3 regions of the Clostridium beijerinckii genome follow, and region 1 is predicted to be linked to each of the others. Evidence: riboswitches for the same ligand, from Rfam matches in the RefSeq annotation. Region 1 holds a riboswitch; each other region holds the start of a gene.
The links. Region 1 has a riboswitch for cyclic di-GMP ahead of PZA12_RS20685 (prepilin peptidase). Riboswitches for the same ligand answer to the same signal wherever they lie in the genome.
Positions count from the first base shown of each region.

Region 2: another riboswitch for cyclic di-GMP. It lies ahead of PZA12_RS19675 (hypothetical protein); the one in region 1 lies ahead of PZA12_RS20685 (prepilin peptidase).
Region 3: another riboswitch for cyclic di-GMP. It lies ahead of PZA12_RS11295 (EAL and HDOD domain-containing protein); the one in region 1 lies ahead of PZA12_RS20685 (prepilin peptidase).

Region 1 covers NZ_CP144906.1:4,502,694-4,514,056, forward strand. Annotated here, with positions in the region: gene PZA12_RS20670 (prepilin-type N-terminal cleavage/methylation domain-containing protein) at 92-508, opposite strand; gene PZA12_RS20675 (type II secretion system F family protein) at 584-1,786, opposite strand; gene PZA12_RS20680 (GspE/PulE family protein) at 1,827-3,512, opposite strand; gene PZA12_RS20685 (prepilin peptidase) at 3,627-4,379, opposite strand; cyclic di-GMP riboswitch class II at 4,620-4,702, opposite strand; gene PZA12_RS20690 (YebC/PmpR family DNA-binding transcriptional regulator) at 5,267-6,004, opposite strand; gene PZA12_RS20695 (YigZ family protein) at 6,874-7,521, opposite strand; gene PZA12_RS20700 (PLP-dependent aminotransferase family protein) at 7,916-9,352, opposite strand; gene PZA12_RS20705 (nucleotidyltransferase domain-containing protein) at 9,380-10,300, opposite strand; gene PZA12_RS20710 (hypothetical protein) at 10,828-11,363, opposite strand, start outside.
Region 2 covers NZ_CP144906.1:4,253,219-4,264,581, forward strand. Annotated here, with positions in the region: gene PZA12_RS19655 (anti sigma factor C-terminal domain-containing protein) at 196-1,224, opposite strand; gene PZA12_RS19660 (RNA polymerase sigma factor) at 1,217-1,645, opposite strand; gene PZA12_RS19665 (radical SAM protein) at 1,918-2,784, opposite strand; gene PZA12_RS19670 (3-oxoacyl-[acyl-carrier-protein] synthase III C-terminal domain-containing protein) at 3,036-4,022, opposite strand; gene PZA12_RS19675 (hypothetical protein) at 4,076-4,408, opposite strand; cyclic di-GMP riboswitch class I at 4,549-4,636, opposite strand; gene PZA12_RS19680 (aromatic acid exporter family protein) at 4,748-5,713, opposite strand; gene PZA12_RS19685 (MATE family efflux transporter) at 6,164-6,718, opposite strand; gene PZA12_RS19690 (methyl-accepting chemotaxis protein) at 6,886-8,874, opposite strand; gene PZA12_RS19695 (GntR family transcriptional regulator) at 9,599-9,781, shown strand; gene PZA12_RS19700 (PLP-dependent aminotransferase family protein) at 9,836-10,939, shown strand; gene PZA12_RS19705 (6-phospho-beta-glucosidase) at 10,995-11,363, opposite strand, start outside.
Region 3 covers NZ_CP144906.1:2,433,459-2,444,821, forward strand. Annotated here, with positions in the region: gene PZA12_RS11280 (iron-containing alcohol dehydrogenase) at 350-1,516, shown strand; gene PZA12_RS11285 (sulfide/dihydroorotate dehydrogenase-like FAD/NAD-binding protein) at 1,901-2,791, shown strand; gene gltA (NADPH-dependent glutamate synthase) at 2,791-4,179, shown strand; cyclic di-GMP riboswitch class II at 4,443-4,526, shown strand; gene PZA12_RS11295 (EAL and HDOD domain-containing protein) at 4,740-5,951, shown strand; gene PZA12_RS11300 (hypothetical protein) at 6,991-7,224, shown strand; gene PZA12_RS11305 (methyl-accepting chemotaxis protein) at 7,656-9,368, shown strand; gene PZA12_RS11310 (aspartyl-phosphate phosphatase Spo0E family protein) at 10,045-10,185, shown strand; gene PZA12_RS11315 (hypothetical protein) at 10,403-10,630, shown strand; gene PZA12_RS11320 (PTS sugar transporter subunit IIB) at 10,846-11,250, shown strand.

The sequences.
Region 1 (11,363 bases):
ATTTCCCTCATATATTTAAGTGTATAGAGTAAAGTGTAAAGCTTATTTTAGCTTTACACTTTTTTAATAAGCTCATATAGTTTTATTCTTATTAAGATGCATAATCACCAGATGGAGTTGGATATATTTCATCTCCACCTCCTGCAGTTACCACTATATCACCAGTTCCTGGAGTATATCTAACTTGAAAAGCTACACTATTATCTAACTTAGTGTTAGGCAATGCTGCAGGCGAACCATCAAGTTTAGCAGCAATACTAGAATCAATATTAGCATCAGTTACATCTCCACCTTCTGCAATCAATTGTGCTGCTATACCATGAAGATTTTTAGCTGTAGCTATATCCGCCTTCATATTTGCATTTCTAGTAATTTGTCCAAACTTAGGGATAGCAATTGCTGCTAATATTGCAATAATGGCAATAACGATAATTAATTCTACTAATGTAAATCCTTTCTTCTTTTTCTTTGATAGTTCATTCATTTTTCTGATTGATAAACTAGTCATATTAATTCCTCCTAATTTTTATATAATTTATATTTTATAATGCACTGTGTTTTTCACGTGCATCATTTTAACTTTTTAAATTTTAGTATAACTATCATACATTGGAAGCATTACTGACATTATAATAAATCCAATGACAAGTCCCATTACTACTATTAATATTGGTTCCATTAAAGCAACTGTTGCCTGTATTGTAGTTTCCAATTCCTCATCATAAAAATCTGCTGTTTTATTTAAAATTTCATCAATAGATCCTGTTTCTTCTCCAATTTTTATCATTGAATAAAGCATTTCTGGAAATATACCCGACTCCCTCATTGAAGTATTTAATTCCTCACCTTTAACTACTCTTTCTTTAACCTTTTTCAACGCCTTTTCTGCTATTCTATTTTCCACAACCTGCGATACAATATCTATTGCGTTTATTAGAGATAATCCGCTAGCTAATAGTGTAGATAAAGTTCTTGTAAACCTAGATACTATAACCATCTCAGTAAACTTTTTTATTATTGGAAGTTTAAGTTTTATTCTACTTAAAGTAATTGAACCATTTTCTGTATTAAAATAATATTTTATACCAACAAAACTTAATATTATAAAAACTATAATCCATATAAAATTTTCTTTCAGGAAATCTCCGCTGCCAAGTATAAGCCTTGTCGACCATGGCAATACTGTTCCCGTTTGTTCAAATATACCTTTAAATGTTGGCATAACATAAGTTAGTATAAACACAACTGCCACTACTGCTACTAAGCTCAATATAATTGGATAAATCATAGCATTCTTAACTTTATTATTTATTTTATTTTCCTTCTCGTAATGCGTCGCCATTCTTTGCATTATACTAGTTAGTGTACCACTAGCTTCACCAGCTTCAACCAAACCAACTAAAAGTTCTGGAAATATCTTTTTTTGCTTCTTCATTGCTTCAGACAAAACTCCACCTTTTTGAACTTCTTGTTCAATTTCTACAATTGCTTCCTTTAATTTTTTCTTCTGGGTTTGTTTAGATAATATATTTAAACAAGTTAATATAGGTACTCCAGCATCTAGCATAGTATAAAATTGCCTACAAAAAATTGAGATGTCTTTAATCTTAACTTTATCATTGAAGTTCAGCTCTATTTTACTGCTTTCGATTACTTCTTCTACCATTAAAGGATAATATCCATTTGAGGATATAAAATCTATTACTTCTCCCTTAGAATCTGCTTCACGCATACCTTCAATTTTTTCTCCATCTGCATTCATTGCTCTGTATTTAAAATTGGCCACTTCTATCCCCCCCAAAAAATTAGTATGAATAAATATCTGTCTATTCCTTAGTCATCGTTATTGTTGCAAGCTCATCCATTGTCGTTATACCGTCTATTACTAACTTCCTGCATTCAGCAACTAATGTATTCATTCCATTTTTTATTGATATATCCCTAAGTATATCTGAATCTTTTCCTAGATTAATAGCTTCTCTATGTTCTCTTGTAATTTCCATCACCTCATACACACCAGTTCTTCCAACATACCCTGTGTTATTGCAATATCCGCATCCTCTACCTTTATTTAAAATTATTTGCTTGTCCTTATCAATTCCAAGGATTTCTTTTTCATATTCCGTAGCTTCATATGGAGCATTACAATTCATACATACTTTTCTAACTAATCTCTGAGCTACTATTCCAACTACTGACGTAGCAACTAAATATGGTTTTATTCCCATATCAACAAGCCTTATTATAGATGACGGAGCATCGTTTGTATGAAGTGTGCTTAAAACTAAGTGACCTGTTATAGCCGCTTTAGTAGCAATCTCTGCTGTTTCGTTATCTCTAATTTCACCAATCATAATTATGTCTGGATCTTGCCTTAATATACTTCTAAGTCCACTTGCAAAAGTTAATCCGGCTTTATTATTTACACTCACTTGATTTACTCCATTTAGCGTATATTCAACTGGATCTTCTACAGTAATTATATTTATTTGATCATTGTTTAATTCACTTAAAATTGTATACAAGGTTGTAGATTTACCACTTCCTGTAGGTCCTGTAACTAATACTATTCCATGTGGATTTGAAATAATTCTATCCATCTTCTCTAGATTTTCATTACTCATTCCTAGTTTATCTCTGCCTATATTCCCCATAGATTTGTTAAGGATTCTTATAACTATTTTTTCCCCATTAACTACTGGAAGTATTGAAACTCTAAGATCTACTTCTTTTCCTCCTACACTCGTCATTATTCTTCCATCTTGTGGTATTCTTTTTTCTGCTATATTTAATCCTGCAAGTATTTTTATTCTTGTTACTAGCGGACCTAAGCTTTCTATGTTAATAACATTTACAGTCTGTAATTTGCCATCTATTCTATATCGTATTCTCACTTCATTTTCAAATGGTTCTATATGGATATCTGATGTATTTAGTTCTATTGAATTCTTAAATAAGTACTCTACCATTTTTACAACCGGAGCATTCTTAACAGTATCCATTTCATCTATATTAACTTTTAAATTCTTTGCTTCAGAACTTTCTTTTGAAAGTTGTTGAGCTGCCAAGCTAACCTGCTGACTGCTATAATATATTTCTATAAACTTTTTTATGTCATCCTTTTTAGATATGTATGATTCTATTTCGAACCCAGTAGATATTGCAACGTCATCTATTGCATATATATTTAATGGATCAGATAAAGTAACCTTAATTTTATTATTTTCAAATCCGAATGGTATCAGATTATATTTATCACATAAATTTTTAGGAATTATACTTATAGCTTTTTTATCAAAATTTATTGTATTTAAATCTACTTTTTTAATTCCTGTCTGCTGTTCTATTGCTTCTATTATATCTTCTTCAGTTATAATCTTACTATCAAGTAGTATTTCCCCTAGCTTCTTCCCTAGTGTCCTTTGAGACTTTAATGCTTCTTGCAATTGATATCCTGTAATTTTTCCCGCATTTACAAGAATGTTACCTAGTCTTCTTTTTTCAGTTGCCATTCTGAGTCTCACCTTTCCTATGAATTATGTATAAAATGCGGCATAGCACCTTATAATTAGTATAAGTTTGCTATATGATTTTCACAAGTAAAGTTATTGTAAAAAAGTATATCTTTACAACAACAAATTCCAATAAACTTTTAATATTTCTGCTCCGTAGAGCATTGAAATCAAACTTCCTATTGCTATAAAAGGACCAAACGCTATCTTTTCTTTTGCTTTCTTTAATTTTAATATTAAAACAATTATTCCTATTATTCCACCTAATACAATTGCTAGAAATAAGCCTAATAAAATTCCTTTAACTCCCAGGAATAATCCACACACAGTCGCAATTTCAATATCACCTTCACCCATTCCCCTTGTTAAAAACACTATTAATCCTATTATTATTGCTCCTAGTATTCCTCCTAGAATTAAATCTAGAACATTATTCTTATATAAAGCATATTGTAATAATATAAATAAAATGCCAACTATTCCTCCAAAAATCGTAGTACTTGTAAATACAAACTGCGTGTCAAAATCTATAGCGCTAATTACGATTAAAAGAGATACCAAAATACAATATTTTATGGTAATCAGATCTAATCCAAACTTTGCGTATACAATTAAATACAGCAATCCATTTAAGATTTCTATAAGAGGATATCTTATAGATATTTTTTCACCACAATACCTACATTTTCCTCTAAGAAATATATAGCTAAATACAGGTACTAGATCTAGTGGATTTAAGTTATGTTTACAGGTTGTACAATGAGACGGCGGAAAAGCAATTGATTTTTCTATAGGAATTCTATAAATACAAACATTTAAAAAACTACCTATAACTAGTCCTAAAATACATATTAATGTATAATCCAAAAAATCACCTCTCATTGTATATTTTAATATTATTTAACTTTTTTGTAAACGTTGTTGTGTATAAATTTGTATCTTATTCTTATTTTTTCAAAAATATTTAATAAAAATTATATTAAAATAATAAAATTTTCTTTCTTTAAATTTTAATCATAATTAACCAAAGTCTCTCTTTAATATATTATCTCCTTATTTGTAAATGTATTACAAATAATCTTAAAAAATATAAAAACCGGCCTTTATAAATATAAAGGTCGGTTGCACTACTAACTCACCATATATAAAGTGCCCAGTTAAAATATATGGTTCAAAGTTTCCTTATAACAAAATATACTTGCTTTTTCTTTTATTTCTTACATAACATATTAAATACAGCTAATATATGCCGTAGTAATTATACCATAATGATCATTATTTGGTCTATCTTGTTTAAAACTTTTCTTCTAAAAATAGTAATAATTATTTACTGGATAGTTCTAGATTTTTTATCACTCTTCATATAAGGATTTAAGCTAATTGCCCTCTATATTTCCATTCCATAATACCATGTTTACAAAAAATTTACAACTATTGAATAATATTGTTAATCATGTTTTATATATCTACACCAGAAGATCTTAGTTTGCAATCAAAAAAGAATTAGGCAATTGAATTTACAACATAATTTCTTATTAATTATTTATCATTTTATTTTAAAAAATATAATAACCAACTAGTGATAGCTTGGCTGGTACAATAAGCTATCCTTTCCTTTTACAATTAATAAATCTACAAGTAACAAAAAAAACACCTCCAATATCAATTAACTATGTATATCAATATTGAAAGTGTTATTATTTAATAAGTATATCATCCAGAGCTTTTTATAATTTAAAAGCGCCTAAAACAGCTTATTCATCCCATCCCTCAGGGAATTCAGCGTTGTGGTACACCTCTTGAACGTCGTCATCGTCATCAAGTAAGTCTAACATCTTTTGGAATTTCTTAGCATCAGCTTCATCTATTGCTGTGTATGTATCTGGAATCATCTTAACTGAAGCTTCTAAGAATTCAATACCTTGTGCTTCTAATGCTTCTCTAACTGTTCCGAACTCTTCAGGTGCAGTTGTTACTACAAATACTTCTTCTTCTGATGCGAAATCTTCTGCACCAGCATCTAAGGCAATCATCATTAATTCATCTTCATCTTTATCTTCTTTTTCAATGACAATTTCACCTTTTTCTTGGAACATAAATGATACACAACCTGATGTACCCATGTTTCCGCCGCCTTTTGTAAATGCACTTCTTACATTTCCAGCAGATCTATTTTTATTATCAGTAAGAGTTTCAACTATTACAGCTACTCCACTAGGTCCATAACCTTCATAAACTATATTTTCATAATTAACTGCTGATAATTCACCAGATGCCTTTTTAATTGCTTTTGAAATAGTATCATTAGGCATGTTTGCTGCCTTGGCTTTTGCAACTACATCTCTTAATTTTGCATTTGTATCTTGATTAGCTCCACCATTTTTAACAGCCATCACAATTTCTTTACCTATCTTAGTAAAAATCTTACCTCTTTTTGCATCTGTCTTGCCCTTTTTTGCTTGAATGTTATGCCACTTTGAGTGTCCTGACATATGTTTTCCTCCTTACTTTATTCGTAATAATTATCTATGTTTTTATAAATATATATTGCAATTAAGTCCCTATACCTTGATCTTATTTTAACACTTGATTTACTAAGTTTTGAATATAGCTTCATGTTAACAATATATATAATATCTATTTGTAACGATTCTTATTACAAGTTATTCATTTAATTAATGATTTTTTCTTTAAAATACAAAATCCAACAGCTATTATACCACATTTTACATAAGTTCACAATTATCCTATTACCAAATAATTCTCTATAATATTTATTAAAATATAAAATTTACATTGCAATTGAATCTCCATCCTTTTACTCTATCTGATTAATGACTTAGTTCATTGTAATATGCCTAAATCTAAGTTTCATGTTATAAAAAATTTATTGTTAGAACTAAATTTTTACTTTGAAATAAAAATCTCCAGAAGTAGTTAATTATGAATAATAAATTTTATAATCAGCTTGTATTCTCATTCTTTTACGAAGTGTTTCGCTGAGCTTTAAATACGTAACTATAGACATTCCAATTATTAATTAGACTTATTCTGTGAACATATTTCCATATTTACTGTATATAAATGATTATCTTTAGCTAGAAATCATAAATATATTTGTGGAGAAAACATTTGAAAATGAGCTGTTAAAGGTTCTTAGCTGTAGGTTGTTCCATTTTAGCTTGTCAAACTGAAAGTTGGAACATGCTAAAGTGGATACAACCTGCCGCTTAGAACCTTCAGCGATATTTTCATAGCTTTTCGGAATCAAAATATTTATGATTTCGGCAAGTTACCACATAAGTCTAGTTTTAAAGTTGGATATCTATAAGCAACGAACCATAATCCTAGAGTACTCTAATTATATTTTCAAGTATAATCTATTTCCTTCTTTAAAATATATGTCCTCTTCACTTTTTCTAACTATTACTTTTCCGTTAGTAACTTCTACAATCTCGTTTTCTATATCTTCAGCCATTAACTTTTCAGCTAATATATTAACAATCACTTTATCGCTGTATTCAGTATCTTCTATATGCCAAGAATTTTGACCGCATGTATATTGAACTTTTCCAAAAAGATCATATTCCATTTCAAAACTTAGTTTCAGTCCTTCAACCTTTTCCACTACACCAGCTGATTTTATTGCGATGCTGGCACCTTTTGTATAAGCTCTAGTTAAACCACCTGCCCCTAAAAGTATTCCCCCAAAATATCTCGTAACAACTACTGCACAATCTGTCACTCTACTTTTTTTCATCACTTCAAGAATTGGTATTCCTGCTGTTCCCTGTGGTTCGCCATCATCTGAGTACCTTTGAATATTCATGTCTTTTCCGATTATATATGCTGAGCAATTATGCCTTGCTTGCTTGTGCATATTCTTTATCTCATTTATAAAAGCTTTAGCTTCCTCTTCATTTTCCACCCTTTTTGCATAACCAATAAACTCTGACTTCTTTTCTTCAAATCTATCTTCACCAAAGTCTTTTACTGTAATGTACGACATATCAATCTAGCTCCTTTTCAATCTCAAATCAGAATATATAGTACGCATATTGATTTAAAACAATTTTATACATACTTAAATAATTAGAATATTATAATACCTTCCTATGCTGCATTTTTACTGCATATTCTTAAGAATATATATTGTACAGAATATATATTCTAATATTGTTTAAAATATATATTCTAAAATTCTTAAGAATATTAGCATAAAGTGAAACCTAGCTTCAGAGAGAGTTTTTTATGTGCACCTTGATGGTAAATCTGCCATTAAAGGTTAGTTAAACTTATCTCGGATTGTGCCACTTTTATCTACCACTTTAATAGAAGATTGGAGTGTTACAGTGGTTAAACATCAGATAAAATTATTAGTAAAAATATCTCCCTAAGTAATTTCACTTCTCAACTCTAAGTTCCTTAGCCAAAATTAATTCTTCCTTAAGTATTTTCATACCTTTCTCAATCTTTTCCTTATCGGTTTGATAAAAGGCTATCCTAAAAGAATCTTGTCCATCATTTTGTGATGTAAAGAACATAGCCCCTGGAGTAATATATATATTTTTCTTTTTAAGTTTTATAAAAAGTTCTTTAGTATTAATCTTAAATTCATCTTTTAAAGTTATATAAAAATTTAATCCACCTTTTGGATCATTGTAGGTTAACATATCTTTAAATTCACTATCTAGAATTGTTTTTAAATGCGTATACCTTTTTATATATTCATCATTTAGATTTTTAATATTCTTTTTCCACTTATTACTCGAAATATATAATTCCAGAGCCCTCTGCATTAAACTTGAAGTAGTTATATCTGTATTGTGCTTTGAATTTTGAAGAGTTTCACTGAATACTTCTGGTGCAACTAAGTATCCTAATCTTATTCCTGGAAGAAATATTTTCGAAAAACTTTTTATATAAATTACCCTATCATTTTTATCAAGCCATTTAAACGGCACATATTCTAATGAATTTTCATATATAAGTTCCGATAGATAATCATCTTCAATTATGTAAAAATCATAAATTTCTGCAAGATCTAAAATTCTCTTCTTCTTTTCTATACTATAACTTACTCCTGTTGGATTTTGAAAATAACTCATTGTATAAAAACACTTTATTTCGTTTTTCTGTAATATCTTTTCAAATTTATTTAAGTTTATTCCATCTTCATCAATTGGCACTTCAAACAAATTAACTTTTCTCCATTTAAATACTGATAATGCTCCTACATATGTTGGCTTTTCAACTATTATATTATCATTTATATTTAATATTCCTTTAGATGCTATATCAATTCCTTGTTGAGCACCTGATATAATTATTATGTCTTCATCGTTTAATTTATTATTCCAAAATACTTTATTTATAGTATAAATAAGATTAGTATATCCATTTCTGTTGTCTGAAAGTAATGCATTTGCTCCATCTCTTTCTAAAACTTCATTTATAATTCCTTTTAAATCATCAATAGGGAATAGCACTTCCCCTGTAGTCTCCCCAGTAAAATCTATTACATCAGTTAAATCTCCCATGGATATCTTTTTTAATGCATTTGAATATTCTTTTCTAAAATTTGAAGCAACTTCTTTTCTTTTTGCATAACTACCGCTTCCTACCTTTTGATAGGCATAACCTTCTGATTTAAGCTTATTGTATGCACTAACTATAGTGACATTGTTTACGCCTAATTTTTTTGACAGCTCTCTTATTGTTGGAAGTTTGTCTCCTTCTTTTATCTTTCTTTTATCAATTAAACTTTTTATATAATTAGCTACTTGAATATACTTAGGGATATCATCATCTTTAAACGCAAAATCTTTATAAATATCCATAAAACTCTCCTTTAATTGATTGTAAGACTATTTTTTTGATTGTGCCTCATAACTCTTGTATGAATACACATTCTCTCTGACTAACTTTTCATTAGAAGGCAAATCCAAATTTTTAGTATCTTTCATTATTAATTTTCTCTTGTATAATTCCTTTAGTATATCTTCTATTTTTATATTAAATTCCTTGAACTCATCACTGTTTTTTATTTCAAAGGAGCTTAAAAATGCATTTTTTTCATATAAATAATCCAGTAAAGACTTAGCGGCCTCATTTATATTTTCATCTAGAAAATTCTCGATATAATCTACAGCGTTTTGTATATTTTCCTTTGCGCATTTATCATTAAACAAATTATCAACTATAACATTAAATTTATTATTTAAGTTTATAGCCATTTTTACTGCGTCTTTACTTACAGTGTATCCATTTAAATTTAAATATAACTTAGCAAAACTATCTAGAGCTCTTATTAAAACTTCATAAGATGTAAAAACACTATTGTTTTGCAAATACTTTTTAGTTACTCTAATATCTTTTATAACATTACCTAAATACACCAAGTTCCAAGTTTCTCTGTATTTATCTAAACTATATTTGGCTTTATTAAAAATGCTCTCAATTTCATCATCTCTTGAAAATATTATTTTAGAAGATATTAGTAAGTTCCTTATAACTCCCTTATTCCCATTACTTTCGTATAGTTCCAAAAAGCTTTCTTTATTTAGGACCTTTATATGTACCGGTACCCCTAGTATTTCAGAATATATGTCTCTAACATTATCAAATATATCCTTATATACAATGAATAAATCTATGTCAGATTCCTCCCAAAGATCACCGCTAATTATGCTTCCAAATGCAAATATAGCCAACACTTTTTTATTGGTCTTCAATACATTTATTAACTTTTCAGAGGATTTCTGATATTCTAATATGGATTTTGACACTTAATTTCACCTTCTTTTACTAAGACATTGTATACTTTGTTTATCAGATGGCTATCACCTAAAGCATTTATTCATTTTAATTAAAAAATAACAGTTGCAAGCTTCTTGAGATCTTGCCTTTTAAGGCATAAGTACAATTAAATTCTAGATAAAGCTTAATCACATCTGAATCAAAGTTTTACTTTATAACAAACTTACTAACATTATAACGTAAAGAAATATTTATTTAAAGGTACTACTTTACAGTACTATTCAAATCCATAATATTCGAAGAACAAAATCGCAGGCGACTGTGGAGCCGGAGATTTTTTCACGCATCTGCCTTTTCGAACGCATGTGAGAAAAATCTGCACATCAGAAATAGCAGCTCTGCTGCATATAAGAACATTTTATGCAGGCGAATATATTTTCTTTTTTATTCTCTTTTAAAAGCCAGCCTTCTAAATCAGCCTTTCTTATAAGTTATCCACAGATTATCCAACAATATAATTTCCTAGAGAATAAAAAAAGATTCTTAAATATAATATCTAAGAATCTTCTGTTCTATTCACAAATGGCGGACAATCTTTATCCATTTTCTTTATCTGATGTATGTAAATCTTCAAACGCCTGCTTAATGACTCTAATATCTGATTAAGTTCGTGATTCATTTCATAAACAAGCTCCAATGATTCCCTTAGTTCTTTTCTCTCACCAAAAGTATTACTTTGTATTACCTGTGCAACTCCTGCTATATTTAAAGATGATATAGAGATAAAGTATAATGCATCAAGTAAAGGACGTACCTCTCTAGTAAAATAAGTTAAACTTATCTGCTCGACTCTAATTGAAGCAACATTAGTTTGAGCTGCACTTATTTGTGCTATTGCTGTACTCATATTTGATAATTGCGTTAATACTTGATTCTGCATATCTCTTAGTTCATTATTTAAATCCGATGATACATTTTCATTACCAGCGGCATCAGTCGCATTAGCACCTGTACTTCCCTGATTCAATGCCCTCTGAGCAGTTCTTAGGGATCTTGCGCTTCTAGGATCTAATTGATTTAATGGTCCACTTG
Region 2 (11,363 bases), 250 kb from region 1:
AAAAATATATACATTCATAAAAATGTCAATCAACCTTTTCCATAATTTATACTCATAAGGAGTACAAGGGCCACAGATTTCATTACAATATAAATTCTTAGAGGATAAAAAAAGTAACTTTTAGTCTAGAACCAAAAGTTACTTTCATAGTTAATTGTTGTATTATTACTAGTAAAATTAAATCACTCTCTTTAATTAATATTTATCAACTACAGTGCCTAAGACAGCATGTTTTATAATCGGGTTATTCTCAATCGCCTTTAGTTCTTTTGGACTTCCAACCACTACAGCTCCAATTATTCTAATATCATTCTCATCAATATTTTTGATATACTGAGCCTCCCCTATATCCTTTAACTGTTTAATCGCTGCCTTAAAGTTTTGCATTCTACCGTCTGTATCACTTCTAAACTCTCCTGCTCCATCAATGGATTTTATCCCAATAACATTAAATGCTGGATTATTAAATTCAATAATATGTTTCTTTTCCTCATCTGAATTATTATCTACCCAGTAAAATGTTATTAGATTACTATCCAAAATACTATTTACTTCTTCATAGGTATAGTATTTATCAAAAGACAAAGCCATTTCTACCATTTTATTATCATCCATTTCATCTAAAAAATGAAAATCATTTATTATATTTTCTTTACCTTCCGATATTTCATCTTCTGTACGTTTATTTTTATCTGTTTCATATTCATATATATTTCTTCCATAATTGACATACGGATATAAAAAATGTAATTCTCTTAATCCATATGCAGTACTATACCTTTTATTTATATCATCATTTAAAGGGATGTTACTTATTGTCCGTCCACCTTGATCAACTTTTTCAAACTTATTATCAAATATACTTCTATTATTTGTTTTTAATCCAGCAAAAAGAACCCTGCTTCCTATCCTTTTACTAACATAATCAACAGTTTCATAGTTAAAATATCCCATTTCAATGCACCTTTCTTCTCCTACGTACTCATTTGGATACATTATAGAATATTCTAACTGCTTTACTATTTTTTCTTTTGAATATGAACCTTCTACATATTTATTACTTGCAAAATTTAAAGCCAGATTTCCAACGATAATTATAATTAAAGTTGAAATAATTCCGATTGCAATAAGTTTCACATTTAATTTATTTCTTTTCTTTTTCACTTCTTTTTTTATTTCTTCTTCCATTCTATCAGAAAACAATTCGTCAATATCTTTACTCAAATTCTTCACCTTCCCATATTTTCTTGAACCTATTTCTTGCTCTATAGCATAAAGTCTTAGCTGATCCCTCTTCAATGTTAAGTAGCTTTCCTATCTGTTTATAAGTTAAACCCATACTGTATTTTAAAACCAGTAGATTCTTTTCACTTTCTTTCATTAGAGATAGAATTCTATTAATATCTAAAGCACTATCTATATGCATAATTTTAAAATGGCTCTCAATAGTTATTAATAATTCATCCGTTAAACTTATGTTCACCTTGCTCTTTTTGTACAAGCTATAAAATTTGTTTATGGATACTTTAAACATCCACGCCTTTATGTTCCCATCAATTAAAATGTCAATATTTTCATAAGTCTTGATAAAAGTTTCTTGTATAATATCCTCTGAATCTTCCTTTGATGCTCCTATAGAAATCAAATACCTATATATTATAGATAAATCTTTTTTTATTAAATCACATGTACTATCTTTAATGATTCATCCCCCCCTTTATTGAACACACTAAAAATAATTAGTATTTATTCTATAAACAATTGTTTTTCATTTTTAATGGCGCCACATATATATAACTTTTAAGTATATTAAAAAGTGAACATACATCTAATATATTTTAAAAAATTATGTTTTTAAAAATATGAAGACTATAAAAAAAACAGAGGCATTATATCTTATGCAATGCCTCTGTTTGCTTACAATCTTCTATATTCCTCTTGTTTTATTTGATTAGTTTTTAAATAGTAGTTAATTTGATTAAGCAATTTTTCTTTATCTTCTGGTAAACTTCCTCTTAGAGAAACATAATTTGATGCGTGATTACATCTAAATATAACTGATTCATTGACATTAATATGTTGTATTAATATCTCTATCTCATTTAATACTTCTTTATCACTTAGAAGTTTAAATTCTTTTCTTAATATTTTATTATACAAATCCGTTTCTTTTTCAACCATAAGAGTTAATACACCTAAATAATTTGGAGCCATAGCGCTTATTAATTCGCCTGTTTTAATTGCATGAATATCGCTCTTTTCAATGCCGCCAACTCCAGCTATAACTGTTACTGATAAAAAGATATCAGCATTTTTAACCATTCTAGCAGCATCAATTATCTCGTTACTGTTTACTCCTTTATTTATATCCTTTAAAACCTCATCACTTCCACTTTCAACACCCATATATATCATATATAAGCCTAAGTCTTTAAGTTCTTTCAACTCTTGATGAGTTTTACCTAATATTGATTTTGGTGTCCCATAAAGAGTTACCCTCCTGCATTCAGAAAATGTATTTCTTATAAGCGTTAAAATTTCTTTTAATTTTTCCGTTGGAATGATTAACGCATCACCATCTGCCAAAAATATTTTTTCTACATGCGAATACATTTCTCTAAAGTAATTTACATCTGTTTTAATATCTTCCAAAGATTTTATTGTAAATTTCTTAGATTTATACATATTACAAAAATTACATTTATTATGAGAACACCCTAAAGTTACTTGTATTATAAGACTATTACTTTCACTTGGAGGTCTATATAGTGGATAATCGTACATTATCAAACCATCTCCCCTGTTATTCTTTAATTAATATAGCATTTTTTAAGTTCTAACACTATCTCTATATATTTTTCTACTTCATTAAATCATCTATAAGAATTTATTCTCATATTAGTGATATTCTAATATATATTTATCTAAAGTATATTTACTTACTTGCATTTCATATGATAGCATCAAACTCATAAATATAACCTTCTATAGATTTTACTACAGAAGGTTATATTTATGAAGTGCATTTTCTAATACTAATATTTATATAACATAACTATACTCTGAGAACCAGATCCAATAGTCCAGAAAATTACATAGTCCCCTCTCTTAACTTTACCTTCCTTTATCGATTCATACAATGCTATGAAAGGGCTAGTAGTTCCAGTATATCCATATTTATTCCCTATATATATACTCTTATCTTCTCCTATATCTAAAAGTTGTCTTATATTTTTTATATTTATAAACGCAAACTGAGAAAAGCAGAACATTTTAATGTCTTCATTTTCTAAGCCATTTTTCTTCAGCATCTTTTTAGCAATCTCTGCTGCTGGATAAACACATGCCCCACCATCGAATGGCAACCATTTCAAATAAAGCTCACCTACATCATTTGATTTGAAGAAATTAGAGAATCCTTTACTTGGATACATAATATTATGACTTTCCTCTGTGTTTATATAATATTCTGCATCAACTATTCCACACTCTTCTTCAACTTTTTCCAAAATTATTGCACATGCAGCATGTCCATAATTTCCATAGCAAAGCTCATTATTGGGATCAGCTAACGAATCGACATCATCACAACCAATAATCAATGCTCTTTTAGCTCGCTTTGACGATTCTAAATAATTTGATATATTCTCTAAGGCAACAGTCATACCAGCACAATTTGCATTCATATCAAAACACATTACATTTCTTCCCGCATTTAATTCCTTATGTATTAAAATAGATGTTGCTGGTGCTATATATTCAGATAATATAGATGAATATACTAGCACATCTATGTCACTACCTGTCAAGTTAGCTTTATCTAATGCTGATTTTGCTACTTTTACTGCTAGAGATAAAGTTGTCTCCTGTTCATTAAACATAAAGCGTTTATCTCTACCCATTACATCTACCAATAAATGTTCTACATCCTTATCTTGTTTTTCAAAATGTTTTAAATAAATATCATTTGAAACAACTTTAGATGCATGACAAATATCAATGCAACTTAATCTTATTCCCATAATAATCTCCTAGCTAATGTAATTCAATTTAATATTATAAATTATGTATTGTTTTAAATTATTTCAATTCCCAATCCAGTGTTCCTACTTATTCTTGATAATTGCATCTTTAAAGTTATATTACTACCAACATTTGCTATAACCTTTACAAACTTGCAAGCCTTGTACATTTGAAAACATCCTTCTAACATTGGTAACATCTCTTGTCTTGAAACGTTTAACTCTCTTGCATCAAAATTTAATACATATTCTGAAGTTTGTATAGGAGATAGTTCTTTTCTAAAATCTTCAACAAAACTATTAGCATCGTCTGGTTCAAACATTCCCCATATCCTTATGTTAATCTCCTTTTTCGCCTTGTCCAAAGACAACTGATACTTTTTCATTTACTACACCTAACCTTTCTTTATTTAAATTCTTATCATATACACATATTTCAATGATTTTCTATTAAAATAAAAAGGTGCCTATTAATTATTAATAGGCACCAAAAATAAACAAATGACTAATGTTTATATAACTACATTTTGGCAACCTGGCAATCATTGAAAATAAATTTCTTTAGACCCATAGCTTTGCGGCCCTGCCTTTCGGCAAGTGTGCTATTATCAATGCATATGATATGCATAATTTTACACTTATTTTTGATAAATTTCAATATTTATACTAATATTTTTACCATTAATGGCATTAAAACTAATTTTAGTAAGTTACATTTATAACCTCTACCTATTTTGAAAAGATTCTTTAAATTCTTTCTTAATAACTAAGAAATCTTCTAAATCATTCAAAAACTGAAATAGCAACGCTCTGTTTTCAAATTCGTTTCGATTCTTAGGTAAATCCATTTTTTCATAGTCTTTTCTAAGTAAATTTAGTTTATTTATAAGCTCTACACAATCATTATCTTCCTTTAGATTCATTGCAACTTCATTTGTAAATTCTGATAATATTCTAGTTTGATCATAAGTCATATAAAATCTCGAAAAATGCCTCTTCATTCTTTTCATTGTATCTAGCTGTATTATTCTCATCTCTATATAACTCAAATAATAATCATTTTTTTTAAATAAACGATTATTATTTATTATCTGTGCCATAAATTTAGACTTATTAATTAATTCCTCAACATTCACTGATATTTGTTTTTCATAAATTGGTACAGCCTGAGTAACAAGGCTTACTGCCATATCTGATAATATAGCTCTATAATAATCTTCTATTCTTTCTTTATTCTTTTCAAATTGTTCTTCTAATGACGCAGTATATAGATTAAACATCATTGCTACTCCAATTCCTACTATCGTTAGCTGTGCCTCATTTATAATCCAAGAAACATTAATATTAGAACTCGTTAAAAGATGTGTCGATAATACAGCACCTACAACCATTCCTTCTCCCATTTTTAGTATTTTAGTTATGGGTATAAATATCAGTAAGAATAATCCAAACACAATTGGATTGTTTCCAAGCAGCATATATAGAATATAAGACAGAAGTATTGCCACTGACGAAGTAATTATTCTTCTACCTGCAACTAATAAAGCTTCTTTTTTAGTATCCTGAATACTAAGTATTGCAATTATACCTGAAGTCACTCCAAATTGTAATCCTATATAATTTGATATAATTATGGCTATTGTCGCTGATAAAGCCATTTTAAATGTTGTTGATTGTAAGTATTTCACCATTTTTAATTTATCTCCCACTATTCTATATTATATTTTTCTTGGGTTCTTTGCTTTTGCTATAATTATAGACTATTTTTTCATTTTTTTAAATTTCTATAGACATACATTTTATTGCTTATTTAAATTATAAATGCTAAAATGCAATTAAATAAATGAAAATATATGCAAACTATAATTAGTATATGAAATTATATCTTATGTTTAATAAGAATAGGAAGTTCATAAGCAAGCATTATAATCCAACTTGCAAAACAGCTTAGCGCGATACCAACTATACCAAACTTGGGAGCAAGTAAATACGCAAATGTCACTCTTCCAATCATCTGTGAGAAAGTTGATAATTAAATTAACTTTTAATTCTCCCATTCCTCCGAAATAACATTGTATTCCATTTGTCCATGCTGGTAGCATGTAGAAAAATGCCATAAAATGAAGATAAATCACACCTAATTATATAACTTTTGATCCTTCATTATGAACAAATAGCTTCATTAAATTATCAGCCCCGAAATATACTAGACCAACAAGTATACACCAAAATAATGTTTCTATTTTTAAGCCTGTCCAGAGTCCCTGTTTAATACGATTATGCTTTTTGGCTCCTCTATTTTGAGCTAAAAATGTTGTCATTCCACTACTAATACTTTGTTGTGGCGTGAACGCAAAATCATCAATTCCATTAACTGCATTAAATGTTGCTATTGCATCTATTCCCAAAGGATTTACTGCACTTTGAATTAAAACTTTTCCAATATATAAACAAGTTTGCTGCATAGCAGTAACAGAACTATAATTTATTGTAGTTTTTAATAATTCTTTATCTAGTATAATCTCTTCTTTAGTGAAATGAAGTAATGGTACTTTCTTATAAACATAAACAATACAAAAAACGCTCGATAGCATTTCTGCAGTTACAATTGCAATTGCAGTACCCGCAACCCCCATCTTTAAAAATACTACAAATATAATATCCATTACGATATTTAATACATCTGAAATTATCAAAAAAATTAGTGGTGATTTTGAATCATCTATGCTTCGTAATGTTGCAGCTTATACATTATATAAAAATGTAAAAATAAGACCTACAAATATAATCATTAAATAAGTTGCTGCAAAATAGAAATTACATTCATATTTTGCAACAACTCCATTTTAAATATTATTATTTTTTATATTTTAAACTTAGAGACAATACTCATAAGTTCTTGAGCATTATTTTCTGTAGTTTTCATAAGGTTAGCAACATTATTAGCCCTTTCCATAGCTACTAATGTTTTTTCAGAAATGTCTTGAGCTCCTACTGCGCTTTCGTCATTTGAAGCCGAAATTTCATTTATTGAGCTTACCATACTTTGTATTGAACTTAATAATTCTTCAGCCGTTTGACTAAAATCGCTTACTAAAGCTTGAACAGCCTCTGAATCCTTATAATATTGTTCTCCTGTACTTACCATATTCTTATAATCATCAATTACAGTTGTATCAATAAACTGTAATGCTTTTTCTGAGCTTGTCTTTAAATTTTTTACTGAACTCATAACTAATTTTGTTATTTCTTGAATTTCATTAACTGTATCTTTTGATACTTCTGCTAGTTTTCTTATTTCATCTGCTACTACCGCAAATCCCTTGCCAGCCTCTCCTGCTCTAGCTGCTTCTATTGCTGCATTTAATGCAAGCAGATTAGTTTGAGATGTAATTTGCAGAATAGATTCTGAAAGATCATTAATTTTATCAACAGCATTTGATTGTTCAATTGCCTTCTTCATATCAACATCAATATTATTTCTAATATCATGTGCTGTTTTTTCAGATACTATAGCATTTTCCTTTAAATTCTGAGCACGTCTACTTATTTCTTTAGCTATTCCGGAACCATTTTGTGCCTTGCTTGAAATATTTTTAACTGACTTTTCCAACTCTGACGAAGTTGTATTGATAAGCTTTGTTGCAGCTGCCGTTTGTTCGATTCCTGCTGACATTTCTTGTGTAGTTGCAGATACATTCTCAACCTGCATAGATAAGTCATGCATACTCTTAAATGAACCTGTTACATTATTTTTAACACTATACGCCTCATTTATAACATCTGTTACAACAGCCTTTATTGATTCACTCATTATCTCCATTGAACTCGCAAGAACTCCAATTTCGTCTTTTCGTCTCTTTATTTTTTCTGGTACTTTATGCGTAAAATCTGCATTTGCTAATCTATTTAAATATTCTGCTGCTGATTTTATAGGCCTCGCAATAATATTTGCCATAAAAAATGATATGATCGTAACAAGAACTACGGAAATGAATATAACTATCCATGATATTTGTGTTGTTCTATTGATTTCATCATAAACCTCACTTTTAGGAACTGTAACAACTACTTTCCACGATGTATTTGCTACAGTAGAGTATGCTGCAATTTTACTTAGACCTTGATCATCTGTATATTCAATGTATCCACTATCTTTAGCTAATACTTCATTTTTAAAAAGATTTATAGTATCTTGATTTTTTATAATATCAGCCATATTCTTGCCAACATAATCCTTATTGGGATGATATAAGAAATCAGCATTTTTTGATATCATAAATGCATATCCTGTATCCTCAACTTTTAGGTTTGACATATATGTATTTAAAGAGTCAATGCTAACTAAACTAGTAATTAAACCATTAAAATTATTATTTGAATCTAAAATCGGAATAGCAATTGGTATATTCATTTTTCCAGTACTTTTATTTATTATTACATCAGTAATAACCATCTTTTTTGTTTCTTTTGTTTTTATAAAATAATCCCTGTCAGTAACATCAATAGTACTAGCAATTTTTCCATCCTTTGTTACTGCACCTAACGACTCAATTTCCGAGTCACTTTCATTAATAGGCTTAAGTACTGAATTTATAGCGCTTGCATCCATATTGGAGAATTCTGGATGTGCTTTATATATCTCTGTAAGTTGAGACACTTTTCCATTAACCCAAATATTCATCTCATTGACAGTTGAATTAGCTATACCAATTTCATTTTTCTTAATGTTACTATCAACTAGCGAAGTAAATTGATTTATCTGAAAAAGTGATAGACTGAACAGTGGAATAAGAGATAAACAAATCAAAACCATTGTCAATTTGAATCTCAGTGAATTAAAAATCTTCATAAAATTTCCCCCTAAGTAGTTACTCATTAAGTTTTCATCAATCAAAATTATGATACCTATTTCCTTTAAATTGTTATGTAGTTAAAGTTTAATTCCTTTATTAACAATCTGCTGGAAAGTTAATACTACTTACCATTTCTTATCAAGAAACCCTAATATCATAACTTTTTCAATAAATATATGATCGTTTTTTGTAGAACTCTGGTAAATATAATTATATCTGCACTAATTTAGTAAATCAATATATTTTTTTGTAAAATCTCATTTAAGTTTCACTTATTTTTGTGATTTTTTATTAATTTTTAAAATAAGATTAAACATATTGCTTTCCATGTAATTTTGAGCTAATCTGCAATTATTTAAGCCTTCTTGATAAACGTATACTAATATCAATATATTAATACTTGCTTAACTATAAAAACACCTTTAGACAATATAATAAAATAATGCCTTGGATAATGAATATGATTATTTAAACGACTTTGCACTATAATTTTTACGGTAAGCCGATTTTATTTTATATAAACAAGCGCACTCATGTTGTATAACTACCTAAATTAAATTTTCTATGATACTATGATATTTATAATGCTAAATAGAAAAATTTATGCTGTCATATTTCCTAAAACAGAATACAGTTTAACAGATGTTAATAGACGACTTATTCTAATCCTAGGGATGCATAAATTTAGAAGCGAAGATTTAGATGAAGGGTTTGATTTTCATGAAAATATATGAGCAAATCTCACATGATATTAAAGAGAAAATAAGAATTGAACTAATGCCTCAAGGAGCTAAATTGCCATCCATCACCTCTCTTTGTAATGAATATAAGTGTAGCAAAGGTACCATTATTAAAGCTTATACCAATTTATGTAATGAGCATATAGTTTATTCTTCACCTTAGAGTGGATTTTACGTTGCTGATAACCTTGTACGATTTAGCACAAATCAAGCTAATATTTATGATCTATCAACTGGTAACTCTTTGGTTAGCAATATTCCAATAAAGGATATTCAGCATTGCTTAAACTCAGCTCTGGAGCTCCACAGCAACATGTCTCTAAACATGGATTTAGAAGGCCTTCCTTCTTTACGTGAACTGTTAACTGATTTACTTATGAGAGATGATATATATTCTAAAAGTAAAAATTTAATTCTATCCCAAGGTATTCTGCAAGTATTAACTCTTTTTTCAAAGATGGAATTTCCAAATGGCAATGATACTATACTTATCGAAGATCCTTCTTATACTTATTATATAAACTTTTTAAAGTATGAGAATATTAAAGTTAGAACTATAAAAAGAGACGAGAATGGAATTAATTTATATGAACTTGAAGAAATATTTAAAAACCAAAGTATTAAATTCTTTTACACGATTCCTAGAAATCATAACCCTTTAGGCACTTATTATTCATTAAATCAAAGAAAAGCAATAATGAAGCTTGCCCATACTTACAATGTATATGTTATCGAAGATGATTATTTTTCAGATTTAAGTACCTTGTCAAGATATTCACCTATTTATTATTATTCGGATTTTAGAAATTGTATATATCTTAGAAGCTTTTCTAAGACAATACCTTATATAAGAATTGGTGTAGCTATAATCCCTGATGATTTAATTAATAGATTTAAGGAATGGATGAAATACTCATATTATTTTTCATATTATATGCCATCATTGGTTTCTCAAGCAACACTTGAATCATATATAAAAAGCTCTATATATAATAAGCATGTAGCCATTCTTTCTAGCAATTTAAAGGACACTTTAAAATTATTTAGGAAAATAACTTCTGCTTGGGATTCAAATTTAGTTAATATACTTGGCGGAAGTTCTGGTTATTATTCTACTATAATATTAGCTCCTCATATCGACTGTAATAAATTATTAGACAATTTAAAAAATAAAAATATTCTTCTAGCCCATAATTCGGCCTCATACTACAATACAGAGAATTTTGACAATAGTCTAAGACTCAGTATTGCTAGAATTAATTCTACTGATTTGAAATTAGCATTAAATATTATTTATGATGAAATATTAAAATTATCATAAATACAATAATAAAAGATCTAAGGGTCATATTCTTTCCCTTAAATCTTTTATAATATTAAGCAAATTGTGGTAAATAATCTTTATGTGCCTCTAGTAATTCATCCAATAATATTTTCGCTATTTTCTCTGATGGAATTAATGGATTAATAGTTAATGCAAGAAGTGCTTTATTATAATCCCCTTCAACTGCTGCTTCAACCACTAAACGTTCAAATGATTTTATTGTTTGAACCAATCCATTCACACTTACTGGTAATTTCCCCATAGCAATAGGTTTAGGCCCATCCTTAGTTATAATACATGAAATCTCAACTGCTGAGTCATTCTCTATTCCTTCAATAGCCCCATTGTTTTTAGTATTAACTGGTTGAATATCTCCCTTGTTGTTATAAATAGAGTTAATTAATCTGCAAGCTGCATCTGA
Region 3 (11,363 bases), 2.1 Mb from region 1:
TATTAAATTTATACTGTATTATTTTAGGACATATCTTTGTTAAAAATTATTTATATAAATGAGTATATGCTTAACAATTAATCTATGTATAATTTATTTTTTATATATTTAATAACTTAATTTAAACCCTTTAAATATAATATTTCTCAGGAATTACGAGTTTTTTGTTAGAAAAGTACTCTTATATTTTGACATTTTATTATCATAAATATAAAATATATTGATAAAATAATCACAAGTTGGCATGAATATTGCTTTAATAATTTATGTGGTCAAAAATAGACATATTAACTTATTATTTTACAACTATGCAAAATAATAAATGAGCAAATTTTAGGAGGAAATATTTATGGCACGTTTTACTTTACCAAGAGACATTTATCATGGAGAAGGAGCACTTGAGGCACTTAAAACTTTAAAGGGTAAGAAAGCTTTCGTAGTAGTTGGTGGCGGATCAATGAAAAGATTTGGTTTTCTTAAACAAGTTGAAGATTATTTAAAAGAAGCAGGAATGGAAGTAGAATTATTTGAAGGTGTTGAACCAGATCCATCAGTGGAAACAGTAATGAAAGGCGCAGAAGCTATGAGAAACTTTGAGCCTGATTGGATAGTTGCAATCGGTGGAGGATCACCAATTGATGCTGCAAAGGCTATGTGGATATTCTACGAATACCCAGATTTTACGTTTGAACAAGCAGTTGTTCCATTTGGATTACCAGACCTTAGACAAAAAGCTAAGTTTGTAGCTATTCCATCAACAAGCGGTACAGCTACAGAAGTTACAGCATTCTCAGTTATCACAAATTATTCAGAAAAAATTAAATATCCTTTAGCTGATTTTAACATAACTCCAGATATAGCAATAGTTGATTCAGCACTTGCTCAAACTATGCCAAAAACTTTAACAGCTCATACTGGAATGGATGCATTAACTCACGCTATAGAAGCATACACTGCATCACTTCAATCAAATTTCTCAGATCCATTAGCAATTAAAGCTATAGAAATGGTTCAAGAAAATTTATTAAAATCATTTGAAGGAGATAAAGAAGCTAGAAATCTAATGCATGAAGCTCAATGTTTAGCTGGAATGGCATTTTCTAATGCATTACTTGGAATAGTTCACTCAATGGCTCATAAGGTTGGTGCTGTATTCCATATTCCTCATGGATGTGCAAATGCTATATTTTTACCATATGTAATTGAGTATAATAGAACAAAATGCGAAAATAGATATGGAGATATTGCGAGAGCTTTAAAATTAAAGGGAAATAATGATGCCGAGTTAACTGATTCATTAATCGAATTAATTAATGGATTAAATGATAAGTTAGAAATTCCTCACTCAATGAAAGAGTATGGAGTTACTGAAGAAGATTTTAAAGCTAATCTTTCATTTATAGCTCATAATGCAGTATTAGATGCATGTACAGGATCAAATCCTAGAGAAATAGATGATGCTACAATGGAAAAATTATTTGAATGCACATACTATGGAACTAAAGTTAATTTATAAAATAAATAAAGGCAATTTTTTTATTTCATAATCTTATAGAGATAAAGTAAGTTGTTTCACATTAAAAATCATGTAACTTTTAAAAAGTTATTGAAGTAAATAATTGAATAATTACTAAAAGAATCGTTACAACATTGATAAAACAACAATGACTCTCCACCTCAGGGAGTCTTTGTTGTTGATATGGAAACAAGGATGAAAATTCCAATTATCGGATATATCTTATGTTTAGAAGCTGTAATCCTATCGCTTCTTTAAGTGATATGTAACAGTTGTATGATCATAAATAAATTTCAGCTAAGATTCAGATAGGGATCAAACTCTATCTAAGCAAGTTTAATTTGAAATTATCAATAGAATTTATAAGCGTAGGGGGTACTAAGAGTGTACAAAATTGTTAACAAAAGAGAACTTACCAATAACATATTCTTAATGGATATAGAAGCGCCTAGAGTTGCTAAATCAGCAAAACCAGGTCAATTTATAATTATAAAAAATGATGAAAAAGGAGAAAGAATACCTTTAACAATTGCAGATTATAATGCGGAAAAAGGTACAGTAGCTATAGTTTTTGCAGCTATAGGAAAAGGAACTAAGCAGTTAGCAGCATTTAATGTTGGAGATTATGTTTCAGATTTTGTAGGACCATTAGGTGTACCAAGTGAATTTATTCATGAAGATCTAGAAGAATTGAAAAAGAAAAATATTATCTTTATTGCAGGAGGAGTAGGGGCAGCTCCAGTTTATCCTCAAGTTAAGTGGATGCACGAACATGGGATAGCTGTAGATGTTATTTTAGGAAGCAGAAATAAAGATTTATTAATATATGAAGAAGAATTAAAGGCGGTTGCTGGAAATCTTTACGTAACAACAGATGATGGTTCGTACGGTTTTAAAGGAACTGGTTCAGATATGCTTAAGGAATTAGTTAATAATCAGGGGAAGAAATATGATCAAGCTGTTATCATTGGACCAATGATAATGATGAAATTTACTTCAATGTTAACTAAAGAATTAAATATTCCAACTGTAGTAAGTTTAAACCCTATAATGGTTGATGGTACTGGAATGTGCGGTGCTTGTAGAGTTACTGTCGGTGGAAAGGTTAAATTTGCATGTGTTGATGGACCTGAGTTTGATGGCCATTTAGTAGATTACGATGAATCAATGAGAAGACAAGCTATGTATAAAACAGAAGAAGGAAGAGAATTATTAAAACTTGAAGAAGGAAACACTCATAACCATGGTGGTTGTGGATGCAAGGAGGATAAGTAATAGAGATGAACGATAGAATGAAAAGAACACCTGTTACTGAACAGGCTCCAGAAGTAAGAGCAAAAAACTTTAAGGAAGTTTGTTTAGGATATAATGAAGATGATGCTATAAAAGAAGCCAATAGATGTTTAAATTGTAAAAATCCTAAATGTGTTGAGGGATGTCCAGTATCAATCAACATTCCAGGATTTATATCAAAAGCTAAAACTGGAGACTTTGAAGATGCTGCTAAAGAAATAGCAAAATACAGTGCACTTCCAGCGGTTTGTGGAAGAGTATGTCCACAAGAAAATCAATGTGAAGGTAACTGTGTACTTGGAATTAAAGGTGAAGCTGTAGCTATAGGTAAATTAGAAATGTTTACCGCAGACTGGTCAAGAAAAAATAAAGTAGATTTATCACAAACAGAACCTTCTAAAGGGAAGAAAGTTGCGGTAATTGGAAGTGGCCCTGCTGGTCTTACTTGTGCAGGAGACCTAGCTAAAAAAGGTTATGATGTAACTATATTTGAAGCACTACATGAAGCAGGTGGAGTTTTAGTTTATGGAATACCTGAATTTAGATTACCAAAGGATGATGTTGTTAAAGCAGAAATTGAAAATATAAAGAAGCTTGGAGTAACAATTGAAACTAATGTAATTGTAGGAAGAACAATAACTATAGATCAATTAATTGAAGATGAAAAATTTGAAGCTGTATTCATTGGATCAGGAGCAGGTCTTCCAAAGTTTATGGGAATACCAGGAGAAAATGCAAATGGTGTATTTTCAGCTAATGAGTTTTTAACAAGAGTAAACTTAATGAAAGCATTTAAAGAAGAATATGATACTCCAGTTAAAGCAGGTAAAAAAGTTGCTATAGTTGGCGGAGGAAATGTTGCTATGGATGCAGCAAGAACTGCTTTAAGACTTGGTGCAGAAGCTCATATAGTATATAGAAGAGGTGAGTCAGAGCTTCCAGCAAGAGCAGAAGAAGTGCATCACGCTAAAGAAGAAGGAGTAATATTTGATGTTTTAACTAATCCAACAGAAATCTTAACAGATGAAAATGGATGGGTTAAAGGAATGAAGTGCGTTAAAATGGAACTTGGAGAACCAGATGCTTCAGGAAGAAGAAAGCCTGTAGTTAAGGAAAATTCAGAGTTTGTATTAGACGTTGATACAGTAATAATGTCACTTGGAACTTCACCAAATCCATTAATTTCATCAACTACTAAAGGTTTAGAAATCAATGGTAGAGCTTGTTTAGTTGCCAATGAAGATGGATTAACAACTAAAGAAGGTGTTTATGCTGGTGGAGATGCAGTTACTGGTGCTGCAACTGTTATTTTAGCAATGGGAGCAGGAAAGAAAGCTGCTGCTGCAATAGATGAATATTTAAGTAGATAGCATTTAACATATTATATATTAAGAAGATTAGTTACAGGGAAATATAGATGTAACTAATCTTTTTTTTGTTTATAATTTTAGACGATATTTAACAAAAATTATTTTTTTAAATAAAAATAATGTCTCAATAAAAAGAGAAAATAATCTTAAAATTTCCTTAAAAATCTCTAATTTAGTATTCCTAATGATATTATTTGTTGATTTTATTATAAATTAATGATAATATTTCATATATATGAAATAAGTACATATTGATGTATTATATTACAATTGGAAGCTATGAAGAATTCTTTCTAAGTGGGCACTTTAAGAGTTTGGAGCTAGTTGTGCAACCGACCAATTAAGATTAATTAATTATTTTATTAGTTAGTTTTAATTGGTTTTTTATATGAAAAAATTTACTTGATTTATATATAAATAAGAACTTATATATCTTAAGTTTAAGTATTACGTAAGTAAGCTCATTGAGAGAAGATTTTAATTTTTATGAACCCAAATTATACTACAGTAAGGGTTAAATTAAGAGGTATATAAGTATTAATGAAGGGAATGAGACTGTTATGGATATTTTTGTAGCTAGACAGCCTATATTTAACAGGAAAAATGAAGTTGTTGCATATGAACTTCTATTTAGAAATGGACAAAACAATTTCTATAACAATGCTAATGGCGATGAAGCAACTTTAAAGGTTATAGCTAATACATTTTATACATTTGACTTCAAAGATATTACTGATAACAAGAAGGCATTTATAAACTTTACTGAAGAATTGATAAAGAAAGAAATAGCAACTATACTTCCTAAAGAATATGTTGTTATAGAAATTTTAGAAAATATAGAACCAAATGATGAAATTGTGGATGCGTGTAAAAGACTTAAGAAAAGAGGATTTATATTAGCATTAGACGATTTTGTATTCCATATTAAATATATTAAATTAATAGAAATAGCTGATATTATAAAGATAGATTTTAAAATCACGACAGGGGATGGAAGAAAGAAAGTATTTGAACTAAAAAAAATAAATAATAAAATAAAGTTTTTGGCCGAAAAAGTAGAGAACAAAGAAGAATATGATGAGGCTTTGAAACTAGGGTACTCATACTTTCAAGGATATTATTTTAGTAAACCAATAGTGCTTTCCAGAAAAAACATTCCGACTAACAAAGATACAGCAATAAAAATTCTAAAGTTAATTAATAAAGAAGATTTTGATTTTAATAAATTAGAAGAACTAATAATAAAGGACTTAGGATTGTCATATAAAATAATCAAATTAATAAATTCGTCTGCATACTGCCTTAAGAATGAAGTAAGATCTATAAAATATGCTATTGCACTGTTGGGAAGAAAAGAGATTATAAAATGGTTATATGTAGTTCTGCTAAATGATCTAAAGGAAAATAACACAGATGAACTTATAAAAGTCTCATTGCAGAGAGCGAAGTTATGTGAACTAATATGTAATATGAGTGAGTATAGAAATAATGTTTATTCAGCTTATATGGTAGGATTATTTTCAGTTATGGATGCAATTTTAAATTGTTCAATTGAAGTGATCTTAAAAGAATTATATATAAATGATGAAATAAAGGAAGGACTAATTGAAAAAGATAATTTCTTGAATAAGATATTGAAATTAGCTATTAACTATGAAAAAGGTCAATGGGAAAACGTTGAGTTTTATACTAAGGAAATAGGTGTCAGTGATAATAAGCTTGCAGAAGCCTATATAGATGCTATAAAATGGGCAGATGATGTTGTGAGTTAAAAAAATAAGAAACTAGAACGTGTCTAGTTTCTTACTCTAATTGGTAAAAAAAGAAAATACTATATCAAAACTCTAGGAAAAATTTCAATATAAGTAAATTGTATATTTACATTAACATTATACGACATAAACTGTTTTAATTCAACAATAAAAATATAAAAAAGGTGCAAATGGCAAAAAAAAATAATATTATATTATTTTTCATTGGAATAGTATTAAATATTAGGGTAAATATTCTAAAAGTGCTAATAGGTATAAGTAATTAAATCAAAAAATGATGGGATTTCTATGGGTTGATTTTTAATATAAAAAGAGATAGCAGTTAGATTAATAAATGCTATCTCTTTTGGTGTAGTTGAAAAGTAATATTTTCATTAATAATTATTTGCGAAATTTAAAGATATTATACATAAAAATAAAAAAAGTAATGACAAAATAATAATATCTTGAGATTTACTAAGCGCTGCTTTCAGTTATAAAGGAATAACAAAATTTATGATTTATAACAATACTAGTATTTACTCTATGAGTCATGATTAGCTAATAAAATGGAAAATTGAATTATATAATGTATATTACAAAACATGAGCCTATAAAATTTAAATATACAGGTTATAGGTAATATATTTTGCTTTTTTAAATAATTTGCCTTATATACTTTATCTATGGTTTAAAATAATTTTCGAAAATATACTTTTTATTAGAAAAATTTATATTTTTATGTCAGAAAAGTATATTTATTAACGAATAATATATTGAGTGTGTAAAAATTGATTCCCAAATACCCCTTAATATGCAATTACATAACACTCCTATATTTTACTATACCTACTAACAGTAAATCCCCTGTAAATTGATGATAAATTTACAGGGGATTTTTAACTTTATTTAAAGTATAATATGCTAAAGAGTAGTAATTTACAATACAAAGATGTTTCATTCACAATATTAATTTCATCTGATTATTATATAATAAATATTATTCAGTAGTTAATATTTATTGGATTTTACACCCCATTATTAATACGAGGTGAAATTAATGAAAATAAAAGTGATAAATAGTTATCCAGCTTGTATATGGGAAGAAGATATCATTAAAGCAATTCACGATCTATGTCTTGAAGAACTTCAAGAAAAGCTGGAGAAATATAAATCTGATAACTCGAGCAAAGCAATTGCTAATTGTCATATTTCAAAAAAAGAGTTTTGTTGCAAAAAACAAGTATTTATAGAAATGACAGCAATGTTTGATATTGTTGATATAATAAATTAGAAGAAAATATTGATTTAGAGAATTATACTAAATTAAAAACAATCTCCTATTAAAAAATGAGGAGATTGTTTTTTATTTTTGGAAAATTGTAATGAGATTAAGAGTGTGGAAAAGTTACACAGGAATCTATTCAACAAGATTGAAAACAAACATTGAATGGAGAATAAACCCATTTGTTCTTGCGGAACTGTTATAATACCTATTTTAAAAGTAAATAAAATTAAAGAATATGAGAATAATTATCGGATTCATGTGAATTAAGTGGATTTTGTGGTATAATTTAGAGTAGAAGTAAATTACTTATTAGTTTTGATACTTATGTAAAAATAAGTGATTAAGCTTAGTAGTTTATAGAATGGTTATGGAATTAGGTATTGGGATTAAACATGATAACTTTTATATCTTAAAGGACGAAGGGAAGGATAAATACAATGTTTAAGAAAATGAAAATATCCCAAAAATTAATAGGAAGTAGTGTGATATGTACTGTATTCTTAGTTTTAGTCGGCATAGCTGGTCTATTTAGCATGAACAAACTAAATATAAATACAGATAAAATTTATAATAATAATTTAATGAGACTTCAGAAGTTATATGTAGTAAAAAGTAATACTAACTTAGGACTATCTGATATGGAACATATTATTAATAGTAATTTTAAAAATGATATAGATGAGGCACAAAAAGATTTAGCAGATTTATCTGATTTAAATAATAAAACTTTTGAAGAAATTGAAAAAATACCTTATTCTAGTGAAAAAGAAGAAGCTGATTATAAAAAAGTTAAAGATGCATTAACTAGGTATAGGGATATAAGAACAAAGATAATAAAGGATGTTACTGACAATAATTATGAGGAAGCTATTGAATTATATAATTCGGAGTATTTTACTTTAAGAGAAGAGATAGCAAATGATATAAATGTTGTAATAAATGAAAATATTGATGCGGCCAAAGAAACATCGGAATCAAGTAACGCAGTTTTTAAAAATTCGTTTAAATTTCTTGCAATATTTATTGTTATTTCAGCATTGATATTAGCCATATTAAGTGGTGGGTTAGCAATTTGGTTAAGAAAGAGAATAAACAGTATAGTTAATTTTGCTAATGGTTTAGCGGAAGGAGATCTTACTGAGAAAATAAATATAAATGCATATGATGAAATAGGTAATATGTCAAAAGCATTGAATATTGCTGTATTAGACGTGAAAAATCTTATTATAGAACTTACTAATCGTATGAAAAATGTCAGAATTTCAAATGAAGATCTAACTTCAACAATGGAAGAAATGTCTGCAACTATGAATAATATTAAAACTGTAACCCATGAAATTGCTGATGCAAGCATGAATTTAAGTGCGGCAACTCAAGATGTTAGTTCATATACAATGGAAATAGAAAAACTGACAGATGAACTTAGCAGAAATGCTGAAAAGAGAGAATTAGATTCAGATGAAATTATGAAAAGAGCAGTAAATGTAAAAGAAAAAGTGGAAGAGTCATCTAATAATGCAATAAGCCTATATAATGAAAAAGAAATTAAGATTAAAAAAGCAATTGAGGATATAAAGATTGTTAAAGAAATAGAAAAAATGGCAGAAGCTATTGGACAAATAGCTGAACAAACTAATCTTCTAGCACTTAATGCATCTATAGAGGCTGCTAATGCTGGGGATGCAGGTCGCGGATTTGCTGTAGTTGCAGAGGAAGTTAGAAAATTAGCTGAGAAGTCATCAGAAACAGTTATCGATATAAAGAAAAATATAAGTACAGTTGGAAATGTTATTGAAAACTTTACTAATAACACTAAAGATATATTGGGATTTATTGATAGTCAGGTTAGACCAGATTATGAAATGTTGAAGTCTATAGGAAATCAATATGAAAAAGATGCTGAAGTTGTAAATGAAATGTCAAAAGAGATTGCAGAGTCAGCAATTAAAATTGCGAATAATGTATCTAAAGTTAATAATGCTATAGTAAATATTTCATCAAAATCACAGCAATCAGCTTCTAGTGTAGAAGAGATATTTGCAAGTATTAGCGAAACCAGCGCATCAGTAGATAATGTTACCAATCAGGCAAAAGACACATCAGAAATGGCTGATAACATGATTGAAATGGCAAATAAATTTAAATTCTAGAAATATATAAGTTCTGAATAATATATAGATAAACCAACTAAGACCTAAAATTAGGAATATATCTCGCCGAAATGAGAATTATGCTGTTGTTCCAGTTTCTAAGGAAATTATGATGGATGATTCTAAGATCACAAGTTGCACCCAAGATGCTAGTCTCAAAGACGAGCTTTGAACTAGCATACTTGGAACAACTTTTAATCTAAGAATCAAAACCATCAAATTCCTAATGAAACATTTCACAAAAGCATAATTCTTATTTCTAGTTTGGATATCTTTCATGACATAAATCTAACTTATAATTGGTTTATCTATAATTCATTCTTATATAGAATTGTTTTATCCAGTCGCTTTGAAAAAATATAAGGAATTAAAATTTTTAGAATATATGCATGGCCAAATATTCATTCTAGTAGAATGGTTATTTGGCTTTGTTTTAATTCTTTGGAAATTTACATTTCAGTAGAATCTGTGTCTCAATAGTCGCATGCAATTTTTTTGTATAAATATTAATATATAATACTTTATTTTTAGTGATTATATAATTTATTGCGATATATAACAAGTGAAGTTTGTTACATAATGTAACAATTGATACAGCAAATGTATTTTTTTAGAGTTATACTTATAAAAAAGTTAGGGGGAAGTATAATTTGGAAAAATAATAGAAATAGAGAAAATGATTTGTAAAATGAGACAATCCTTATATGAAATTATAAACAATGAAAAAAGTTTATTAGGAATAGAAGTTATTACTGCTAGTCAGAGGTTAGACGACATAATAAATCAATACAATGAGCTGCTTGATAAAGGAATTTAAAGAAGTTCACATCATTAATATAGAAGTCTTAAATAATATAATTCATTTTATATATATGAACAAAATATGCATTAGACTTATATGGTAATAAGCAGAAAGTTGAAACATTTTTATTTCGCTAGACTATGAAAATTATGATTCATCTTTATATAATTAAAATTTATGGAAGGAATTTACATATTTCTGTATAATTAGATATATATAAGGAGGGAATATTATGAATACTATAGAAAAAGTCATAATGAATCTTAAGATAAGACCAGATGGTATGAATTTATATGAATTGGATAGAATATGTTTCAAAACTTATCAAAAGACTCTGCTCGGCTCAAAACTTGGAAGAGTAAAAGAGCGTATAGAGCCTACTTTAAGATATTTAGAGGAAACTAATCAAATAGCGATTAAAGATGGAATTGTCAAATTAAAAAAAACTGATAAAGTTTAGTATATTCAAATAAATATACTTATTTGAATAAGTTGATATTTATATAGATAATATAATGATAAACTATACTTAGACTATGAAATATATTCTGACCAGAAACTGGAACAAAAGTATATTATTCATTTCGGTGAGCTATACTCATAAGTATGGATTATAGTTGTTTATATATAAATCTTTAGCGCTTAAGATTAATAATATACAGTGGAGGATTAGAAATGATAAGAATACTTTTATGCTGTGGAGGGGGCTTTTCATCAAGTACCCTAGCCAGTAAAGTTGAAAAGGAAATATTAGAGAATAATATGCAAAATGATTATTCAATTGAATTTTCGCCATTTTTATTAGTAAATAAGAGAATGAGTGAATTTGATATAATTGTATGCTGTCCTCATCTAATAATGCAAGTTAAGAAATTTGTGAAAACTTCAGAGATTGATAAACCTATCTATATTCTTCCACCGAGAATGTATGGTCTCATTAGTTTTAAGGAATTAGCAATAGATGTGGTAGATGCAATCAATTTGTATAATGAAACTAAAATTAATCCAGTATATTTTCCAGGGGAAGAAAACACCATGATGGTCACTAGGCATGTTGCTTACAGAAATAGCAAAGTTTAATAAATCTTTGTATATAAGTTATAAATAATATAGTTCATTTTTTATAAAATTATAATACTTAAATTATTTTATAATTTAGGATGTAGTCTTCAGTGAGGTGGATTTTTAAAATC